3 regions of the Antricoccus suffuscus genome follow, and region 1 is predicted to be linked to each of the others. Evidence: riboswitches for the same ligand, from Rfam matches in the RefSeq annotation. Region 1 holds a riboswitch; each other region holds the start of a gene.
The links. Region 1 has a riboswitch for cobalamin ahead of CLV47_RS01345 (ABC transporter substrate-binding protein). Riboswitches for the same ligand answer to the same signal wherever they lie in the genome.

Region 1 (3,951 bases):
GCTAGGGCGCGGGGGACCGTGATCACCACGATCCGCCTCGAAGACCTGATCAGTGGCTGCGGGTACGCGACCAGCACGCACGGCGTACCCATCCCCATCCGGGACCTGCTCCGCGAGGCCGCGCAGCTACGGTTCCTGCCCGCGGTCCTCGACTCCCGCGGAGTCGTGCTCTACCTCGGCCGGGCGCAACGGCTCGCAACCGCGAGCCAGTACATCGCCCTCGTCGCCCGTGATGGCGGCTGCAGCTTCCCCGGCTGCGACGTACCACCGGAATGGTGCGACATCCACCACGTCACCTCCTGGCGCGACCTCGGACCCACCGATATCGACGACTTGACCCTCGCGTGCGGATACCACCACCGCGAATTCGAGGACCGGGGCTGGGAATCAGTCATGGTCGATGGACTCCCGCACTGGCGCCCGCCGGCGTGGATTGAGCCGACCCGTACACCGGTCCTGCATCATCGCATCACCCTCGCCAATCGACGCGAATAGCCGCCGGCCATCGTGCATCGATCCTCGGCGTACTAATTGCCCACTCGCCGATCGCTGTGGCACGCCGTCAATTCCGCCGGTCGTTCGGTCCTCTGTGGGGGCGAACTCAATGCGATAGCGTGCAACGCATGCCAATCAAATTCGAGAACGTCGGTGTTGCCGTCCGTGATCTCGAGGCGACTATCGCCTTTTTTACCGATCTCGGCCTGACCGTCCTCGGCCGCGATACAGTCAGCGGCGATTGGGCCGACACGGCCGTCGGCCTCGATGGCAACCACGCCAACATTGCCATGCTTCAGACACCCGATGGCAGCGGTCGCCTCGAACTCTTCGAATACATACACCCCAACGCGATCGAAACCGAGCCCACGCAGCCCAACGAGATCGGCATGCACCGCGTCGCCTTCTCAGTCGACGACATCGACGAGGCTCTTGAGATCGCCGCCGCGCACGGGTGTTATCCGCTACGCGGAGTTGCGACTTACGAGGACATCTACAAACTCAGCTATATCCGCGGCCCCAGCGGGATCATCGTGATGCTCGCTCAGGAACTGAAAAAGAGTTGATCGGTACGCCAGGGCTGCGGTAAGTCGTGACTTACTTCTTCGTTGCTGACTTCTTCGGGCTGGCCGACTTGCCGGCGACCGGCACCAGTCGGTCGACGAGTAGGTCTAGATCGTCGAGTGCGTCGTAGATGTCGACTGCCTCGGGATCGAGCATTGCCTGGTACGCCGCGCCGCGCAGCGCTCCAAGGAAGAGCCGTGCGACACGTTCTGAATCGACTGTTGGATCGACGCTGCCGTCGGCGACGCCGAGCTGGATCAACTCAATAACCGACTCCCGGCTGTACCGATGCAGTTCGACCATGCGCTCCTTGAGATGCGGGATCGGTCCGAGCGCTTCAAACATCAATGTGTAGAGGGCGCGCATGCGACGCTCGGACTTGCGCCAGCTGGATCGAAACGCATTCACTCGGATGTGCAGCGCCTCGCGGCCCGTCGTACTGCCGATCGCTGGCTTCAGGTGAGTCTCGGTCCAGCCCATCGCCATCTTCTCGATGAGTGCGATCAGGAGACCTTCTTTGGAACCGAACCGGCGCGTGACAATGCCGTGGCTGTAACCCGCGTGTTTCCCGATCGCCGCAAGGGTCGTGCGCTCATATCCGTTTTCAGCGATGAGTTCGGCGGCCGAGTTGATCAAGCGGGTCGTCGACAATTCGGATCGCGACTGGCGCGGTGCCGTCATCACGTGCGGTCGGTCGGTCATGAAGTCCATCCAATGGTGCGAATTCGGGATACTCAAACGTAGTTGTTTGTCTACCAATGTGGAATCAGGGTAGCCGATTTCGCTACGCGGCGGCCTCCCTAACCGGACGAACGTGAAGGCGATGAACGGTCTGCTAATGTGCGCGAAGCGAGCCAAGGGGAATCCGGCGAAATTCCGGAACTGTCCCGCAACCGTGAGCGGCCGAGTAATTGTCGCTAAGTCGGAATACCGAGGCTTCGCGTTGATGACCGCTCACATTGCCGAGGATTGCAATAGGCGGCGGTGGCCGCGTCCCGGTTGATGCCATCGCTTCCGGTCCTTCGCATACCGACTGCCCGCGAAGGACCATTCATGCGCTACCGCGTCGCCGTACTTACGAAGTGTCTCGCCGTCACTATCGTCGCGCTTGTCGCGGTGGCAGGATGTGGCAGCGCCGTCGCCGACAAGCAGGCAACCTCGTCCCGATCCGCGGTGGCCAAGGGCAAGCAGACGGCGTACCCGTTGGCGGTAGAGAGTTGCGGCGTGACGCAGACCTACGACGCGCCACCTCAACGTGCCGTCACCCTTACTTCGACTGCCACCGAGACGATGCTTGAGCTCGGACTCGGCGATCGGATGGTGGGTACGGCGTACCTGAAGGGTCGCAAGATCGGACCGCAGTACAAGTCGGCGTACGACAAGATCCCGGTCCTCGCAGCCGGACAACCGAGCATGGAGCAGCTACTCGCCGCGAATCCCGACTTCGTGTACGCCGGATATGGCGATGGATTCTCCGCGAGCACCGGCCACACTCGGCAGCAGTTGCAGGACTTGGGCATCAAAACGCACCTGAGCCCGGTCGGCTGCACCGATGAACCCAAGACGCTTCAAGACATGCCGGACGAGCTCAAGACCATTGGCAAGATCTTCAACGTCAACGCCGCGGCCGAGAAGGCGGTGAAGAAGTTCGATGCCACAGTGGACAAGGTCAAAGACGCGGTCAAGGGTTCGGATCGGCCGAAGGTTTTCCTCTACAACTCGGGCACGGACGCGCCGCAGACGGTCGGCGGTTGGGCCTACGCGTCGGTCATGATCGATGCGGCCGGCGGGAGGAACATCCTCGCCGACGAGCCACTGCGGTGGGGCAAGGTGTCGTGGGAGCAGGTGGCCGCCGCCAACCCCGACATTATCCTGATCTACGACTACCTTGACCCGAGCGTCGAATCGAAGATCGCGACGTTGAAGGACATTCCGGCGCTTGCCGATACGACTGCCATCAAGAAGGGAAACTTCGCGACGATCAGCCTCTCGCTCGCACAACCCGGGCCGCGGTCGGCCGAGGGTGTCGAGCAACTTGCTGAGCAGTTTCACCCTGACCTTTATCCGAAGAAGAAGTAGGTCGGCATTGTGACCGAGACCGATACCGAAGTCGACGAGCGGGCGAGCCTCATTGCACGGCTGCGGTCGTCGCCGACCCAGGCATCGGTACGTCGGGTCCACGTCGCCTCACCAGGCGGTCACCGTCTCCGACTGGCCGCGACGGTGACCACGTTGACGGTGGTCCTCATCGCCGTCACCGGCTTCGCTCTGTCCATCGGCTCGGTACACATACCGCTGGCGGACGTATGGGGGGTCATCGGTCACCGAATCTTTCCACCCGGGCTGATCACGCCAACCTGGAACGCCGTCACCGACCGGATCGTTGCGGATGTGCGGCTGCCGCGGGTCCTGCTCGCGGCCATCGCGGGCATGAGCCTGACCGTTGTCGGCACGGTCGTTCAGGCAGTCATGCGCAATCCGCTCGCCGGGCCGACGGTGCTTGGCGTCTCCGCCGGAGCCGCGACCGGCGCCGTATTCGTCATGCGGTTCGGGCTGCTAGTCCTTGGGGCGTACACGCTGAACATCGCCGCGTTCCTCGGCGCGCTGCTTACCCTGCTTCTCGTGCTGAGTATCGCCAAGTACGGCGGGCGTATCTCGGCCACGACGTTGGTCCTGACGGGTATGGCGATCAGCGCGGTGCTCTCGGCGATCACCAGCTTCCTTGTCCTGACCGCCGACGATCGGACCCTTGCCTCCCAGGTCTTGTTCTGGACATTGGGCGGTTTCGGCTCAGCGCAATGGAAGTTGATCCCGATTCCGGCGATCGTCCTCGTGCTCGGCGTCAGCTACGCGTTGGCCCAAGCGCGCAATCTCAACCTGTTACTGACCGGC
Region 2 (3,951 bases), on a different contig from region 1:
CAACGACGATCTCGCCGTCGGGATCGCGCGAGGTATCGACGAACAACTCCCCGGGGGCTTCGCCCCATTTCTCGACCACGCTGTCGACCAGCTGCTTCGGCAGCTCAGCGAGCCAAGCACGATAGTCGGCGGCCCTGATCCGCACTGGCTGCCCGGACAGCTGCTCGTTGGTGAGCCATTCTTCGTCTTGCCCGCCGGCTTCGATGAGCGCGTGGATGAGCGCATTTCCGGCAGTCGTATCGGGCGACTCGTCCTCAATAGGCTCAAGGGGAGCGAGCCCGGGGAGCGCGTCTTTGGTGCCGACCGGGCCGACGTCGTAGCCCGCCTCATGCATCGCGCGCAGGAGCCGGACGACGGAGACTGGCGTGTCGAGCCCGACCGCGTTACCGATACGGGAGTGTTTGGTCGGATAGGCAGACAGCACGACCGCGATCTTGCGATCGGCGGGCGGGATGTGCCGCAACCTTGCATGCGCGACCGCGATCCCGGCGACTCGAGCGCACCGCTCAGCATCCGGAACGTAGTGCGGCAGTCCGTCCGCGTCGGTCTCCTTGAACGAGAAGGGCACGGTGATCAGGCGGCCGTCAAACTCGGGTACGGCGATTTGGGTTGCGACGTCGAGCGGTGACAGTCCCTCGTCGGAGGTAGCCCAGGTCTCGCGGTCCCAGGTGAGGCACAGCCCTTGCAGCATAGGGATATCGAGCGCCGCCAAGGCCCGCACATCCCAGGCCTCGTCATCCTGACCGGCGCCCGCCGTACCGGGCTTTGTACCGCCCGCGGCGAGGACCGTAGTGACGAGCGCATCGAGAGTTCCCAGATGAGTCAGGAGATCGTGCGGTGCATCACGCAGGGATGCGCAGAAGATCGGGATACCAACCCCGCCAGCGTCATCGATAGCGTCGGCAAGCCCATGGACGTAGTCGGTGTTGGCGGCGGTGTACTGCGCTCGGTAGAAGAGAATTCCAACGCGTGGCCGGACCGCCCCGTCCGTGGCCGGGCCGGCCGGTGCCGGGCGATCGAGCTCGCCCCAGTTGGGCATCCGCAGGGCCGGCTCGAATCCTTCACCCGTGAGCAGGATCGTGTCGCAGAGAAACGCGTGCAGCTGCCGGAGGTTGTCGGCACCGCCCTCCGCGAGGTAGACGTGTGCGTCGGCTGCGACTCCCATCGGCACGGACGAGATCTCCATCAAGGACGCGTTGGGTGTCTGTTCGCCACCGAGTACGACGAGCGGCTTGCCGGTCTGGCGCATCCTGTCGAACTCCTCGCGCAATGACTCGGGCGAGCCGAGGATGCGCGCAACGATCAGGTCGGCACCGTCACAGAGCGAGCCCATCTCGTCCAGCGTGATCTTGGTTGGATTGGCATAGACGTAGTCGGCCTGGCTGGCCCGGGCCGAGAGTAGGTCGGTGTCTGAGGTCGATACCAGCGCGATGCGGGGCATGAGACGAGCTCCTTATCGAGGTCCGCGCCTCGAGTCGTAGATGCCATCGCGGTTAGTTCCTGACTTGCGCGGCAGCTGGTGCGTGCCGCGTTCACAGTGGCGGGACCGTCCCGGAGTTGCACCGGGTTCCTATTCCATCGATGGGTTGCCGGCTCAGCCTATCGGGCGACAATCCCACTACGATGGGCCGGTGACATTAGCTGACCACGCCGAGCCAGACCGCTGCCCCGGGCTGTTGCGTCCGTTCGTCGCGGCGGACGGCGCGCTCATCAGGCTGCGGGTGCCGGGCGGGCAGACAACGATCGCGGGATTGGTTGCGCTGTCACGACTTTCGACGGCGTACGGCGATGGCCACATTGCGATCACGTCGCGGGCGAACCTGCAGGTCCGCGGCTTGACCCTGACGGATGGAGAGGTCGACGAGCGACTTGCCCAGGGCGTTATCGACGCGGGCTACCTGCCGTACCCCACGCACGAGCGTGTCCGCAACATCGTCGCCTCGCCACTGACCGGTCTCCTTGGCGGGTTCGCCGATATCCGTCCTCTTGTGGCGCAGGTTGATCGGTTGCTCGCCTCCGAGCCGATCCTCGCCGACCTTCCTGGTCGTTTTCTTTTCGCTTTGGACGACGGACGTGGCGACATGGAGGCATTTACCTCGGATTTGTCCTACCGGTTGGTCGATGGGACTCGAGGAATTCTGCGTGCCGGCCGCCAAGGGCTGGGCGAGCACCTGGCATTGACCGAGGCCGCGCCGGTCATTGTCGAGCGAGCGAAGCGATTCATGCAGGCGCGTCATTCGCAGTGGCGCGTCTTTGACCTGCCAGATGGGGGAGCCCAGATCGTCCAATCGCGGGTTGTGGCGTCTGCTGTTCGGCCTACGCCACGCGCGCTGGGCACACTCAAGCAGGACGATAGCCGGATCGCGCTCTATGTTCACGCGCCACTCGGCCTGCTCACCGCTGACCACCTTGGCGCCCTCGGGCAGGTTGCGGGTGACGGATCGCTCGTCATCACGCCCGCGCGGGACATCGTCGTACCGGGGATCGACCGTGATGCGGCGGGCGATTCCCTGGCCCGGCTCAGTGCGGCGGGTCTTGTCGCCGACGCACAGTCGCCGTGGAGCCGGGTCTTTGCCTGCGCCGGAGCACCCGGCTGCGTAAGGGCCGCGTTCGACACGCGTAGAGTCGCCGAGCGGATCGTCGAGGCAGGTGGTCTAGCCCCAGACGAGATTGTGCACATCAGCGCCTGCGATCGCCGTTGCGGCCAGCCCGCCGTACCGCATCGTGTAGTTAGCTCACCCGATGGCTTCGACGCCGTCCCAACGAATGGATCTTGACGTGACCACGCCGCCGCCGAGCGTCTACGACTACGAGCGCGACGGATCGCAGATATATGAGCGATCTTTCGCGATGATCAGAGCCGAAGCGGACCTGACGCAGATTCCGCACGACGCGCGGGCCGTCGTCGTGCGGATGATTCACGCGTGCGGCCAGGTCGACCTACCGGCAGACGTCGTCGTACACGATCAGCTGGTCGCGGCGGCCCGTGCGGCTCTCGAGTCCGGAGCGCCGATCTTTACCGACGCAATGATGATTGCGTCCGGGATCACGCGCAAACGGCTGCCCGCAGACAACAACGTGGTGTGCCTGTTGCGCGACCCGCGAGTTGCAGAGCTCGCGAGCACATGGGGCACAACGCGTTCGGCCGCGGCGGTCTCGTTGTGGGGAGACCGGCTCGAAGGCGCCGTGGTGGCGATCGGTAATGCGCCGACGGCGTTGTTCCACCTGCTTGAGTTGATCGCCGCAGGAGGACCTCGCCCGGCCGCGATTGTCGGCGTACCAGTCGGTTTCGTCGGGTCGGCCGAGTCCAAGCTGGCGCTGACGGCCTTTACGCCTGCGATTCCGCACCTCGTCGTACACGGTCGTCGTGGCGGTTCGGCGCTCGCCGTGTCGGCGATCAATGCGCTGGCGCAGGAACGCGAGATCTGATGACAAGCCCAGGACGGCTCTACGGGATTGGCGTCGGGCCAGGCGATCCGGAGCTCGTCACCCTCAAAGCGGCCCGCCTCATTGGCGCGGCGGACGTGATCGCCTACCACTCGGGCCCAATGCGCAAGTCGATCGCGCGAGATATCGTCTCGTCACTGGTCCCCGACGGTGCATTGGAAGAACTGCTGGCATATCCGGTGACAACCGGCTCAAGCCCTCATCCTGGCGGTTACTACGGCGCTATCAATGACTTTTACGACGAGTCCGCCGATCGGCTCGCGGTGCATCTTGAAGCCGGGCGGACGGTCGTCGTACTCGCCGAAGGGGACCCGCTCTTCTACGGATCCTTTATGTATCTGCACGACCGGCTGTCACCACGCTTTGAGTGCGAGGTGATTCCGGGCGTAACCTCTGTGTCGGCATCGACCGCGGCCGCCGCCGTACCGCTCGTTCGACACGAGGACGTGCTGACCGTGTTGCCTGGCACGCTGCCGAAACCCGAGCTCGCCCGGCGGCTGGCGG
Region 3 (3,951 bases), on a different contig from region 1:
GCCCTGCCCGCGCCTTGCGTATGTCCGCGGTCTGCGGATAGGAACCGATCGTGGTCGTCGGTAACGTCGGTAAGCCAAGCCGTCGGCGCTGCTGCTCCGCACGCTGTGCGTATGGGCTATGACGACGTAGGTCGTCGGCGCCGACCGCCGTGGCGCGCGCCCGGACTGCTTCGTCGCGCACAAGTGGCGAGGTGCTGCGGATGACCCGCAGCGCACCGTTGGACTCAAGCTCTTCGGCAATCGCTGCCTTGCCACTCACTCCACGGGTAAGGGTGACGATCTCATCGAGCTTCTGGCGCGCAAACGACAGCCACGCCGCAACCTGCGGGTCGAGATCCGGCTCGAGGCGGACATCGAGCGGCACGTGCAGCAGCGAGCACGACGCACTCACGTCTACCCGATCCGCCAACGCCAGCAGAGTAACGAGGGCCGACAGGGCGGTCTGCAGATCTGCGAGCCAGACGTTCCGCCCGTCGATGACGCCGGCGATCAGACGTTTGCCGGGAATGCCGCCGATCGCCGCCAAGTCGGTGAGGTTCTGGGCCGCAGGTCCGGTGAAGTCGATCGCCAGGCCCTCGACCGGCGATTTGGCGAGTACGTCGAGTGCATCGCCGAGCCGCTCGAAGTACGACGCCACCACGATTTTCGGGCGCGCCTGCTCCGCCGCGAGCGCGGCGTACACGTCTCTTACCTGTGCGAGTACCTGCGGCGACTGATCCGTCACGAGCACGGGCTCGTCGAGCTGCACCCACCCGGCCCCTGCGTCGTGCAGCAACTGCAGCAGCTCGCCGTACTTTGGCGCGAGGCGGTCGACGAGTGAAAGGGGCTCGAACCCCTGGCGCGCACCGGATGCCGCCTTCGACAAGAGCAGGAAACTGATCGGCCCCAGGATCACCGGACGCGCGCGCAACCCCAGCTCCCGGGCTTCTGCAAGCTCCTCCAGCGGCTTTGATGCATCGAGCTCGAACTCGGTCGACTCGCGCAGCTCGGGCACGAGATAGTGGTAGTTGGTGTCAAACCACTTCGTCATCTCCATCGGTGCGACATCCGCCGTACCGCGGGCCATCGCGAAGTACCGATCGAGCTTCGAGGTCGGGGTATCGGTGACCGGCACGGCCTGCCGATGACGCTCGGGAATCGCGCCCAACATGACGGCCATGTCGAGCACGTGGTCGTACAACGAGAAGTCATTGACCGGCACTTCATCGATGCCGGCGTTGCGTAGGACGGTCAGTCGCTGCTGGCGCAAGTGACGCGCGACGGACTGGAGGTCCTCGGCGGTCCCGCCCGCCCAGTAACCTTCGACGGCTCTCTTCAGCTCGCGGTCTTCGCCTTGCCGCGGGTATCCATACACAGTCGATTGACTGATCGGTGGTTGGCTCGTCGCCTGATCGGTCATACCGAACTCTCCTTCGCGAGTCCTACGTGACCGCGAGAGCAGATACCGGCCGGCGACGGCATCGGTCATGCGTGTCGAACACGCGACAACCTTCGATTTCCCGTAGCCGCCATGACCCGCCCTCGAGGTCACTATCGGCACCCGACGGCTGTCGGGCGCACAACTGGCAGGTGTTCGGACTCATGGGCTCGATCGGGCCTCGATCACCTACTTGCCATCGCTTCCCAGGCCGGATGGCCCAGTGCTTGTCTGACGGCGTTCGTTCCCAATTACCGCTGCGGGGCAGTCCCGGACTCTCACCGGGTTCCCTATTACTTTGCTTTACCGCACGACGCGGCGAGGCAAACCAGCTGCATCGCGACCTTACCCCGATCGCGGTCGCAGCGACACGCACGGTCCGCACCGCGCCGCCTGATCGCATTGCCGTGCGCTCCCGAGTGCTACCTTCTAACGCGCAGGGAACACCGGTGCGAATCCGGGGCTGTCCCGCAACTGTCACCGAGTAGCAAACCTTCACGTACGGTCACGACCTCCCTGGGTTGGAAGGCCGAAGGCGCGCGTTGATCCGGGAGCCAGGACACCTGCACCCATTCAGGTCAACGTCACGAGGATGAACATGCGAGTGTCAGCTCACCGCACCCGGTTTACTGCCGGACGGCCAAACCAGCGCACCAACGGACCACGTCGATCGCCCACGATAATCGCTACACTCACACTCATCGTTGCGCTGATTGTCACCGGATGTTCCGCGGGCGCATCGAGCGACGGCAACCAGGGATCCGCCAGCGCGGCGAAAGAGCTCCGGGCCAAAGGCGACGGCACTCTTACGATCTACAACTCCTACACGATCGCGGGACTCGATCCGGCCGGTACAGGCACGAACTGGCTCTTCGACTGGGGTGTCGCCGAGAATCTCCTTCAAGTCGAGGACGATGGCAGCATAAAGCCGTGGCTTGCCAAGGATGTATCCCGCGACGGCGACACCCGATGGGTAGTCACCTTGCGCGATGGCGTGACCTTTCAGAACGGCAATCCGGTAGACGCCGAGGCTGTTGCTGCCGCACTCACCCGGCAGATCGCGAAGTCGAAGGCCGCCCAGGTCTACCTGGACACCGCGACCACCGTGATCGCCGAGGGTGACAAGGTCATCCTGACCACGCCCGCACCGAATGCGATGGTCCCGGCGGCGCTCGCCGCCCGGGACAACTCGCTACAGATTTACGACGTGAGCGTCATGGATGCCGCCGGCGGTGACTCCAGCAAGATCGTCGGAAAGGGCGCCTACTCCGGCCCGTACGAGATTACTGCCTGGGATCCGGACAACCTCCAACTGAAACCATTCGCTAAGCATTGGGAAGGCAAGCCGCCGCTGAAGGGCATCACCGTCAAGGTCGTACCCGACGAACAGGCACGTATCGCCGGAGTCAAAAGCGGTGAGGCGGATATGGCCTTCTACCCCTCGACCTCGGCGAAGCTTGAGCTGCAGGGCGATCCCGAGGCAGCCGTGCTCTCCTCAAAGCTGGCGCTTCAGTCTCTCTTGGTCGAGATGAACCTCAAAGCCGGGATCTTCACCGACGTCAACGTGCGAAAGGCATTCACCGAGGCCATTGACTACAAGGGCATCGCGGACGACGTCGGCAACGGACAGTTCAAGGCCGCGGAGAGTCTATATCCGACCGAGATGCCCTTCGCACTCAAGAATCAGAAGTTCGATCTGAAGAAGGCGAAGTCGCTACTCGACGATGCCGGATGGACGGTCGGGTCGGACGGTATCCGGGAAAAGGACGGCCAGAAGCTGACCGTCCGATTCGTGACGCAGGCCCAGGGACCTGAAACGGTCGACGTCGCGATCGCGATGAAAGACCAGGTGGCGAAGGCCGGATTCGACCTAGAGATCAACAATGCAGAGGACTCCGCAGCGGTAAAGAAGGGCCCTAATGCGTGGGAGTCGTCTGTCGCACTGAGCGGGTCGTTGTCCGGAACCGCGGACCCGATCCAGCCGTATCTCGTCCGGTGGGTCACCGGCGGGTCCTCGAACGCGCAGGGGATAACCAACCCCACCATTGACAAAATCGGCGACCAGCTTCGTGGTGAGTTCGACGATTCGAAACGCGACCAGCTCCTGAAGGACGCGCAGAAGATCCTTGTCGCAGACGAGGCGTACGTCGTGGCGGGCACCTACAAGTACTTCACCGTCGTCGTCGGCCCGGCCTGGGTTGACTACAAGGTCTCCAGCGTCCGGCGCCACATCACGAGCCAGACCGGCAAATAGCCACCACGTCCGATGCGAGTCCTGCGACTGGTACGCCGCCGAGTACTGGAGGCCGTGATCACGCTCCTGGGCGCGAGCGTGCTGATCTGGTCGCTACTCCCGTTGGCTCCGGGGTCCCCCGCACGGCTGATCCTGATCGCACAAGGGATACCGGAGCCGACGCCGGGCCAGATCTCGGATCTGACTGACAGGCTCGGGCTGGAACAGCCAGTCGTCGTGCAGTACTTCCATTGGCTTTGGAATGCGGTGCGCGGTTCGTTCGGCGTGTCGTATCGGTCGG

Region 2: linked by a shared signal. The riboswitch ahead of cobN (cobaltochelatase subunit CobN) and the one ahead of CLV47_RS01345 (ABC transporter substrate-binding protein) in region 1 are both predicted to bind cobalamin.
Region 3: linked by a shared signal. The riboswitch ahead of metE (5-methyltetrahydropteroyltriglutamate--homocysteine S-methyltransferase) and the one ahead of CLV47_RS01345 (ABC transporter substrate-binding protein) in region 1 are both predicted to bind cobalamin.

What each region holds. Positions count from the first base shown of each region.
Region 1 covers NZ_PVUE01000001.1:271,054-275,004, forward strand. Annotated here, with positions in the region: gene CLV47_RS21790 (HNH endonuclease signature motif containing protein) at 1-495, shown strand, start outside; gene CLV47_RS01335 (VOC family protein) at 624-1,061, shown strand; gene CLV47_RS01340 (TetR/AcrR family transcriptional regulator) at 1,093-1,761, opposite strand; cobalamin riboswitch at 1,890-2,014, shown strand; gene CLV47_RS01345 (ABC transporter substrate-binding protein) at 2,113-3,138, shown strand; gene CLV47_RS01350 (FecCD family ABC transporter permease) at 3,148-3,951, shown strand, end outside.
Region 2 covers NZ_PVUE01000008.1:91,209-95,159, forward strand. Annotated here, with positions in the region: gene cobN (cobaltochelatase subunit CobN) at 1-1,441, opposite strand, end outside; cobalamin riboswitch at 1,475-1,627, opposite strand; gene CLV47_RS21830 (hypothetical protein) at 1,632-2,777, shown strand; gene CLV47_RS11125 (precorrin-8X methylmutase) at 2,779-3,429, shown strand; gene CLV47_RS11130 (precorrin-2 C(20)-methyltransferase) at 3,429-3,951, shown strand, end outside.
Region 3 covers NZ_PVUE01000016.1:10,928-14,878, reverse strand. Annotated here, with positions in the region: gene metE (5-methyltetrahydropteroyltriglutamate--homocysteine S-methyltransferase) at 1-1,399, opposite strand, end outside; cobalamin riboswitch at 1,548-1,765, opposite strand; cobalamin riboswitch at 1,856-1,982, shown strand; gene CLV47_RS16285 (ABC transporter substrate-binding protein) at 2,016-3,671, shown strand; gene CLV47_RS16280 (ABC transporter permease) at 3,684-3,951, shown strand, end outside.